3 regions of the Sphingobacterium sp. xlx-130 genome follow, and region 1 is predicted to be linked to each of the others. Evidence: riboswitches for the same ligand, from Rfam matches in the RefSeq annotation. Region 1 holds a riboswitch; each other region holds the start of a gene.

Region 1 (3,284 bases):
CGCTTTCGCGGATCTCCTGCGTGATCTTCATCGAGCAGAATTTTGGACCGCACATCGAGCAGAAGTGTGCTACTTTGGCTCCTTCGGCCGGTAGTGTCTCATCATGGTACTCGCGTGCTGTATCAGGATCTAACGACAGATTGAATTGGTCTTCCCAGCGAAACTCAAAACGGGCTTTACTCAGCACGTTGTCTCTATACTGTGCACCGGGATGTCCTTTTGCCAGGTCGGCAGCATGAGCGGCAATCTTGTAGGTGATCACACCGTCCTTGACGTCCTTTTTATTGGGCAAGCCCAAGTGTTCTTTTGGAGTCACGTAACAAAGCATGGCGCAGCCATACCAACCGATCATGGCAGCACCGATGGCTGAGGTGATATGATCGTAGCCGGGAGCGATGTCTGTCGTAAGTGGCCCTAATGTATAGAATGGAGCTTCATCGCAACACGCAAGCTGCTTGTCCATGTTTTCTTTGATGAGGTGCATAGGGACATGTCCTGGCCCCTCGATCATAACCTGTACATCGTGTTTCCATGCGATCTTGGTGAGTTCGCCCAACGTCTCCAGTTCGGCAAATTGAGCTTCATCATTGGCATCGGCTATAGACCCTGGACGTAGACCGTCACCCAGAGAAAATGCGATATCGTACTGACTCATAAGCTGGCATATCTCTTCGAAATGTGTGTATAGAAAGTTTTCCTGATGATGGAATAGGCACCATTTGGCCATAATGGAACCTCCTCTGGAGACAATACCTGTGACACGCTTGGCTGTGAGATGGATATAACGCAGCAATACGCCGGCATGGATAGTGAAATAGGAAACACCCTGCTCTGCTTGTTCGATAAGTGTATCCCGAAATATTTCCCAGGTGAGATCTTCGGCAATACCATTTACTTTTTCCAATGCTTGGTATATAGGTACAGTGCCGATCGGTACTGGCGAATTTCGGATAATCCACTCTCTGGTTTCATGGATATTTTTTCCGGTAGATAGGTCCATTATCGTGTCTGCCCCCCAGCGGCATGCCCATACGGCCTTCTCTACCTCCTCTTCGATGCTGGATGTCACCGCGCTATTGCCGATGTTAGCATTGATCTTAACCAAGAAATTACGCCCTATAATCATGGGTTCGCTTTCGGGATGGTTAATATTATTGGGAATAATCGCTCTTCCTGCCGCAATCTCGGCACGGACAAACTCTGGTGTTATCTTGCCATTCGGAGTATTTGCACCAAAACTATACCCGATATGTTGGTGGTTCATTCCTGCGGTGCTGTTTTCCAATTGCTCTATCCGTTGGTTCTCACGGATAGCGACATATTCCATCTCGGCTGTAATAATTCCTTTCTTGGCATAATGGAGCTGTGTTACATTTCGTTGCGCTAGTGCTCTTTTGGGCTTATGCTGATAGTCAAAGCGTAAATCGGCCAACTTGGGGTCGTTGGCTCGCTCATTGCCATACACAGAACTGATATTTTCCAATATCTCTACATCGCTGCGCTCCAGGATCCACGGCTCACGGATGCGTTCGATACCGCTCTTGATATCAATAGATTTGTCGGCATCGGTATAGGGGCCTGATGTGTCGTAAATGGTTATGGGAGGATTCTCCGCTAAGCCACCAGAGCTCAATCGGGTAGGCGAGAGCGTGATTTCACGCATGGCGACCTTGATCGGGTGCAGCTTGCCAGGTAGGTAAACTTTCTTTGAATTTGGAAATGGTACTGTGGTAATTGTGGTATTTTGTGTTGTCATAGTTTATGGTATTTTACCCGCCTTGAGTAGCGGTGATGATCAGTATTTCGTCTTGGTCTGCAATAGGGGTGGAGGGCCAGTCCTCACGGGGTATCACGCTGCTGTTAATAGCTACAGCGATACCATTTGTCTGGAGATCTGGCATCAACAGGGCGAGCACACTTAATAAAGTAGCGGGAAACTCGGCGCTAAACTGATGGGGTTGATTGTTTACTTTTATCTGCATAGTACTAAATTTTTTAAATTAAAGTACTTTAGGAATGCTATAAAAGCAGCGCTACAGATTGGTAGCCGCAAAGTGATTGGTACACTTACTTTTCCCTCCGCTAGTATGAACTAGATCAGGTTCCAAGGGTAAAATCTCAGCCTGTATTTTACAGACACCCCTAAAGTATTTGGTACAAGGATAAGGGATATTGTTGTGAAAAAAAAATATTTAGGAAATTTATTCGTGGTTGTTAAAAAATGTTAATACGGCGCGGCGTGTATACTAACGGGGATTGATAGTCGTTTTAATACCAAAAGTAAAGATTTCATAATTTCATATTTAGGTTAATAATTGGTTTGGTAAAACCTGAAGCTCCCCGCTTCAGGTTTTTTTTTAAATACTTTCTGTATCCAGCCTTCGATCTTTAAAATAGAAGTTTTTGTCCTGGTCGGTTATAGCTCTGATGACCTTACAGGGATTGCCGGCGGCCACCACATTATCGGGAATATCTTTTGTCACAATACTACCGGACCCGATCACGGAGTTGCGCCCGATGGATACGTTGGGATTGATCACCACATTGCCTCCGATCCAGACATTGTCACCAATGTTTACGGGCATAGCGCACTCCATACCTGTATTCCGCACTTCATAATGCAGTGGGTGACTAGCGGTAAAAATAGAGACTGAAGGACCGATCATCACGTTGTTGCCTATTTTGACGGGTGCACAATCTAGGATGGTCAAATGATAGTTGGCAAAAAAATTCTCCCCGATCTCAATGTTAAATCCATAATCGCAGAAGAAGGGCTGCTCGACACAAAACATAGCCTCGGTCTTGGCAAATAACCCCCTAATGAGCCCTTTGCGCTCTTTATAGTTTTTGGGGTCAATCTGATTATACCTGTAGCAAAGCCGTTGTGCAGCTAAGCGTAGTGTCGTCAATTCTTTGGTATGCGCGTAATACGGTCTGCCTGTTATCATTTTTTCCTTTTCAGTCATAATATCCGTCTGTCAATAGATAAAAATATCGGTGAAGATAAGAAAAGTCATTTTTATACCATTAATCAAAGGCTGAAAGAATGGTTAATTTAATATTAATTATCTTTGCCTGGAATGATGGATAGTTCAAATTTGAAGATTGGTATAATAGGAAGCGGAAGTTGGGCCACGGCAATGATAAAGATGTTGAATGACAACACGATGGCCAAGGAGGTGTTCTGGTGGGTTCGTAAACCGGAAGACGTAACGTTTATTCGGCAATATAAGCATAATCCGAGTTATTTAAGTGCGGTCGAAGTCAAGGTGAAAAAGTCGAAC
Region 2 (3,284 bases), 370 kb from region 1:
TCAAAACCGGCTATGGAGAGTACAGAGGCTACGGTGTATTTCTTCGCTTCCATTACAATATATTGTTTTTAATTTTTCTCTTTAAAGTCAATGCTGTTTCTTTGGGATTATCGCTGTGACATATAGCAGATACCACAGCCATACTGGAGGCACCGGCCCGTTGTGCTTCCGCAATGTTAGATTCGTTGATATGGCCAATAGCGACCAGTGGTAAGGTGGTTAATGCCCTTATTCGCTTTATTCCCGAGATACCCCATTCTGTAATGGTGTTTTTTTTTGTGTCCGTACGAAAGACAGGGCTCACGCCCAGATGCTGTACGTACTTTATCTCAGGAGAATCTAACTGTAGGAGGCATTCTATCGACCATCCAATATGAAACCTAGTCCCGTATTGGGCCACGATCTCACTGGGAGGCGTATCTTGTTGTCCCACGTGTATGCCCCAGGCGCCGACGGCAGCAGCGACGTCGACAGCGTCGTTAATAACGAGAGGAATTTGATACCTGTCTGTTATTTCTTTTAGCGCCTTTGCCTTTTTAACAAACTCCTGGTAATCTGTGTTTTTTTCGCGCAGCTGTATAATATCTACGCCACCTAGGATAGCTTCCTCAGCTACCTGGAGCCAAGGTAATTTTGTGCAGTCCTGTTCGGACAGAACCAGATACAGGGGATATGGAAAGTTAATCTCTTCGGGCATAGCGCTGTATATTAAGTTCGCGTTGTAAGGTGGCGGTATCCAGGTTGTATAGGGCGTCTAACAAATGCATTTGTAAGCTTCCGGGACCTTTAGCGGTTCGTGCAGCCAGCTCGCCTGTCAGGCTTAGTACAGCGACTCCGGCAATAGTTTCCTCGACAGTGTCGTTGCGGAGGCCCAAAAAGGCTCCGATCAGCGCTGAGGAGGTACATCCCAGTCCTGTAACTTTTGTCATCATGATATGGCCATTGTGGACTTCGATAATCTCGTTTGCAGAGATGATATAATCTATTTCACCAGAGATACATATGATGGATTTATAACTATCCTGAAGCTTAATAGCAGCATGAAGGGCACTGGAACTGTGAGCGGTACTATCTACGCCTTTTGTGGTAGCTTGACTGAAGTCGGCTAAGGCCAGTATTTCGGATGCATTGCCCCGGATGACGGTAGGTCGAAGGCTTAAAAGCTGCTTAAGGGCTTCATTGCGGAGTACGGAGATGCCTGCACCAACCGGATCGAGAACCCAAGGGCAGCCTATGGTGCTGGCATGAGACGCGGCTTTAAACATAGATTCGATCCAAGAGGTGCTAAGTGTCCCAATATTGATCACTAATGACCTAGATAGAGCGACCACGTCTTCGATCTCAGCAGGACTATGTGCCATTACCGGAGAGGCACCCAATGCAAGTAAGGCATTAGCTGTATTGTTCATCACAACGAGATTGGTGATGTTGTGTACCAGAGGATTGAGTGTTCTTAGTTCCTCCAGTTGATTAATGATAGAATTTACCATGCGTAAGCCAGATTTAAAAGATATGCGTTTCAAAGGCTTTGAGGAAGTGTCGGCCACAATACAATTGTATTATGCTTTGATAGGTTCTTGCTTTTCCCTACGACGGTACCAACCGTGTCAGGTTCAAAGGGTCTATCTCAGTCCGTAACAACGGACACCCCTAAAGCCAGGGTAAATATAGTCATTTCGGAAAAGAGTAGGGACTTTTTCCGTCATATTATAGTCAGTTCAACTGGAGAATGAAAGTCGAAATCACGGAAAGCAGGGAGGAGAGAGTATTGTTTAAACTCGTATTTTTGTTGGATATGATGTATTTGAGAATCGCCCTATTGCTGATCGTAATGTTTTATGGTAAGGTTGTGGCGCAAGAAATAGATGCCGCTAAATTAATTGGTATATGGAAGTTAGAACGGTCGGGTTTTATTCGAGAGGGGGTGGAAGTGATAAAGGATTTTGATGGGTGCCGTTTGTCTCGAAATTTTGTATTTAGATCGGATAATACGGTGGACTATACCTACTACGAAGGAAATTTGGATACTTGTTACGCTGCCGATGTAGAGACGTATCAGTGGAAGTTAGAAGGAGATACCTTGGTGGTCGAGTTGAGGGGGTATTTTGGGTACTATCTGTTGCAAATTGGGGAAGAGGATGAGCTTAGAATGCAGGCCGTCGAAATAGATAGAAAGCCTACCCGAGACGCACTTATAGATAAAATATTGAATACGGTGCATTTTGATGTGTATCGTAAACGATCAAGCCCCGTAAACTGCGAGGCATGTCGTTTAGTTTTGAAACTGCAATAGAAAAAAGATTTAATGAATAAGATGTATATGAAAAAACTGATTTGTTGTTTTGCTTTTATCTGGGCATTAGGTAGCGTCAAAGGGCAGTCACTCGATGTCAAGATCATACAGGACGGTAAGGTTGTGTTTCCTAGGGATGGTCTGTATGTACTCACACCAAAGAGCTTTTCATTCGAAATAAGGTCTACCGGAGTTGAGGGCTTTTTAGTAGGTGTGACGACAGACGAGTATATTTACAAGTCTGCATTGGGCAAAGCAGATCAAGAAGTGATGTGGTTTGAGGAGACAGGAATGGCCGAATCCTTGTTTAATGCCGATAAGGAGGTTTTTGTGAGTGATGAGGCGCCTAGTTATTGGTATTTTACATCAGCCGAAGACCATCGGTTTGATTTAGGGACAGGTGGAACCACTACTTCCTGGCAAGCATTCCGGACCGTCAACAGTTTTTATGACATGGCAACAGGCGGGTCGGTTTCCGTTAAGAAAATTAAAAAGCCTTTATACTTTTTCTTTTATCTTCCTGTCTACGATGAAGACTATAATCTAGTAGACAAGAAATGCCTATTTAATGCTCAATTGAATTGGGCAAGGCCATTATAACAGTACAGATGTTTGTTCTTCTTTCATCTGTGTTATTAACTTATTGTATCTTGATGAAATAGAATGGTTCGGAGATTGCTTATCTTTTTCTGTTGGTAAAAAGTGTATAGGGTTGATAGAGATCTCCTCCGAGGTAAGTAGGTATTCTTCTTTGAGTTTACCTTCTAATCTCTCGTAAATAGTAAGTTTATAATGTGTCGTCATGAATAATATTCCTCTCTTTTATCAGTATGCTCACCAAATATGCAAAATAAAGGAGTGTTTTACGTGTTTTTTGAGGGTAGTAAACGGGTAGTGTACCTGGTTTTGAGGGGTAGTCGTGTTTGTTTTTTAAAGCTTAACTTATTGTATTTGAGTGTTATATTTGTTTTTTTTGTTTGTAGGCAGAATG
Region 3 (3,284 bases), on a different contig from region 1:
AAAAGTATTGTGTACGAGGATAATTTTATTGCCCGTCGGGAGATAAGACATGTAGGTCTGTACCGAATTTCTTGCCTGCGCTTTAAAATCATCTGCAGAAAAACCGATTTGCTTATAGAACTCTAAAAAATCCCCAGTTTTGTAACGGAAAAGCTTATTTTCCTCTTCACTCTCCTGATTGTGGATTGAAATGATATTGTCATCGGAAACTGACTTCTTAAAAGCTTTAAAAAGTGCCTTAGAACAAGAATAGGGAGAATGAAGTGTTATAGAAGCATGACTAGAATCAAAATGAAACTCAAGCTCCCGCGCTTCGTCAATCTTACGATTCACTTCTTCATCATTCAATCCCAATATTTCAACAAAAGTATGATAAGCAATCTTACTTGCTTCTTTCACGCTAGCGGAAATAGCCGAATTTACATGATCGCCCACCGCTTGTATACCGCTATCGTACATCGCTCGATCTGCAGCTATCATAGCCTCACGGACAACGTCATCGTCTGCACCCCGATTTGACATCACTTCGGTGATAAATTTAACCAAACCCTGCTCTTGAGAAATTTTGCCTATCAAATGAGACAACTCCAAATGACAATGTGCGTTAATAAAACCAGGAATCAAAACGCCCTTCAAGCGTTCTATTTCTACATTATTCGGCACCGAATCATTATCATATATTCCCAAAACCGTACCATTTTCGTCCATTGCAATCACCCCATTTTTGATAGGGCTGGACGTGACTGGCATCACATAATCAGCTGAATAATAATGAACCATTTATATACCAATAGTTAGTGTGTGTGTATTTTCTAAGGGGTAAAGAGCAACCCTGTTTAGAAAATGTAAATTTAACACAAAATATTGCTTTAAACCAATACTCTTGACAAATTAAGTAATTTATTTTACACAAAAAAAATGAACTTTTGTTTTGTAAAAAAAATATTCTATGTTTGCGCCATCGAAAAGGGGTGCCTCGTTCATCAGAACATAAAGTAAGGCTGAGATTATACCCGTCTCGAGTATTCTCGGGAGCACCTGATCTGGATAATGCCAGCGTAGGGAAAGGGCGGTTAAATGTATCGCTATTGTAACCCCTTGCAATAGTTTGGTTTAACTCAAATTATTTTACATTTATGATTAAGCATCTTATTGCTACTGGTTTGCTAGGATTACTTACCATTATCGTTGTGATAGCACAGGAAAATGTTAAGGTAACAGTGACAAACAGTCAAGCACAATTGTTACATGGCGCAACCGTGACTATGGACAACACCACCAAACAAACCGACAGATCCGGAATAGCTATATTCACGATAGGTCCGAAAAGCAATCGAACAATCAAAGTCCATTATTTGGGATACAAGTCTTTTACTGGCCCATTAACCACTGGGCAACGAAGCATCAATATCATGCTTCAAGCCGCTGTTATACAAGCTGATGAAGCCTTGGTCTATGCTACCCGTGCCAAGGAAAATTCGGCGACAACCTTCAAAAATCTAACAAAAGAAGACATTAAGAAGAAAAATCTAGGTCAGGACATTCCTTACCTACTCGATCAGACTCCTGGGGTAGTTATCGGATCTGATGCTGGCGCAGGGATTGGTTATACTAATATGACGATCCGAGGCTCTGACAACCAACGCATTAACGTGACTTTAAATGGTATCCCGCTAAATGATGCCGAAAGTATGGGCTCATTTTTTGTCAACTTACCTGACTTTGCCTCCAGTACAGAAAGCATACAGATACAACGGGGTATAGGTACTTCCACAAATGGCGCCGGTGCCTTCGGTGCCTCTTTAAACATCCAGACTGATGTACTAGAAGAAAAACCCTACGCCGAATTAAACAATTCCTTCGGCTCATACAATTCTTGGAAAAACACCATTAAAGGTGGAACTGGTCTGATGAGCAACAAGTTCGCTATAAACACCCGCTTATCACGGATCGTATCCGATGGATACGTTGATCGCGCATCGTCAAATCTAAGATCGCTCTATGTCGACGCGGGACTATACACCAACAAACATACCTTGAAGGCCACAGTCTTCACGGGTAAAGAGAAAACCTATCAGGCATGGTACGGAACCCCCGAACCCCTCCTGACTGGCGATAAAGATCTTCTTATCAAATATGCAAATGAAGCTTTTGGATTATATGATGGTCCAGAATACGACCGTCTGCTAAATGCAGATAGAAAGTACAACTACTACACATACGACAATCAAACCGACAACTACACGCAGACGCATAGCCATCTGCAGTACACCAACGTTATTAGTGAAAAGTTGAAATTCAACTCCGCTTTACACTACACCCGTGGTGCAGGCTATTACGAAGAGTATCGCACAAAAGATAAACTCGTAAAATATGGGATACCTGATGTTACCGTCGGACAGGAAATCATCAAGAAATCAGACCTTATCCGTCAGCGTTGGCTGGACAACCATTTTTATGGACTCATTTACTCCTTTGACTATAGAGCTTCCGATAAATGGAACTTCATTTTTGGTGGGGGGTACAATCAGTACAAAGGAGATCATTACGGCAAGGTCATTTGGGACGAATTCAATGCCAATCCTAACCCCGGCAGCAAATACTACCTGAATGATGCACAAAAGTACGATTTTAATATGTACGTTAAAGCCGACTATAAAATAGACAAATGGCTTTTCAATTTTGATGTACAGTACCGCAACGTAAATTATACCGTAAAAGGCGATGACGACAAAATCAAAGATCTGGATTTCAACGACAAATTAAACTTTGTAAACCCTAAAGTAGGCGCCACCTATTTCCTTAACGGCAACTCAAACATTTATGCATCTTACGCATATGCAAGCAAGGAACCTGTACGTAAAGATTATGTAGAAAATCCTAGAAACGAGTTCCCGAAGCCGGAACGCATGCAAGATATCGAGCTAGGCTATCGCTTCCGTAGCGAAGGGTTTAACATAGGGACAAATGTGTATGCAATGCTGTACAAAGATCAGCTGATCCCAACCGGAACATTGAATGATACAGGAGCTGAGTTACGTATGAACATCCCTGAAAGTCACCGTATCGGATTAGAGCTTGATGCTTCATGGAGGGTCAGTAGCACACTCACCTGGTCAGCAACAGCTGCGCTGAGCGACAATAAAATATACGACTTTGTCGAATATTATCAGGTTTATGATAACGACACCCACTGGAACTACCTAAGAGAAGACTCGCGCAATTTAGGAAGCACGAAAATTGCGAAATCTGCGTCGACTATTCTTTCTAATAGTTTTACGTAC

Evidence for each region. A riboswitch is a leader RNA that binds a small molecule or an ion and turns the genes downstream of it on or off. The one in region 1 is predicted to bind thiamine pyrophosphate.
Region 2: another riboswitch for thiamine pyrophosphate. It lies ahead of thiM (hydroxyethylthiazole kinase); the one in region 1 lies ahead of thiS (sulfur carrier protein ThiS).
Region 3: another riboswitch for thiamine pyrophosphate. It lies ahead of G7B18_RS14425 (TonB-dependent receptor); the one in region 1 lies ahead of thiS (sulfur carrier protein ThiS).

The regions. Positions count from the first base shown of each region.
Region 1 is NZ_WFKN01000006.1:151,271-154,554, reverse strand. Features, by position in the region: gene thiC (phosphomethylpyrimidine synthase ThiC) at 1-1,756, opposite strand, end outside; gene thiS (sulfur carrier protein ThiS) at 1,770-1,982, opposite strand; TPP riboswitch at 2,058-2,154, opposite strand; gene G7B18_RS12105 (sugar O-acetyltransferase) at 2,358-2,966, opposite strand; gene G7B18_RS12100 (NAD(P)H-dependent glycerol-3-phosphate dehydrogenase) at 3,081-3,284, shown strand, end outside.
Region 2 is NZ_WFKN01000006.1:523,699-526,982, reverse strand. Features, by position in the region: gene thiD (bifunctional hydroxymethylpyrimidine kinase/phosphomethylpyrimidine kinase) at 1-53, opposite strand, end outside; gene thiE (thiamine phosphate synthase) at 53-697, opposite strand; gene thiM (hydroxyethylthiazole kinase) at 681-1,490, opposite strand; TPP riboswitch at 1,568-1,662, opposite strand; gene G7B18_RS13800 (lipocalin family protein) at 1,730-2,293, shown strand; gene G7B18_RS13795 (hypothetical protein) at 2,321-2,893, shown strand; gene G7B18_RS13790 (hypothetical protein) at 2,888-3,097, opposite strand.
Region 3 is NZ_WFKN01000008.1:104,932-108,215, reverse strand. Features, by position in the region: gene G7B18_RS14430 (amidohydrolase family protein) at 1-780, opposite strand, end outside; TPP riboswitch at 958-1,082, shown strand; gene G7B18_RS14425 (TonB-dependent receptor) at 1,137-3,284, shown strand, end outside.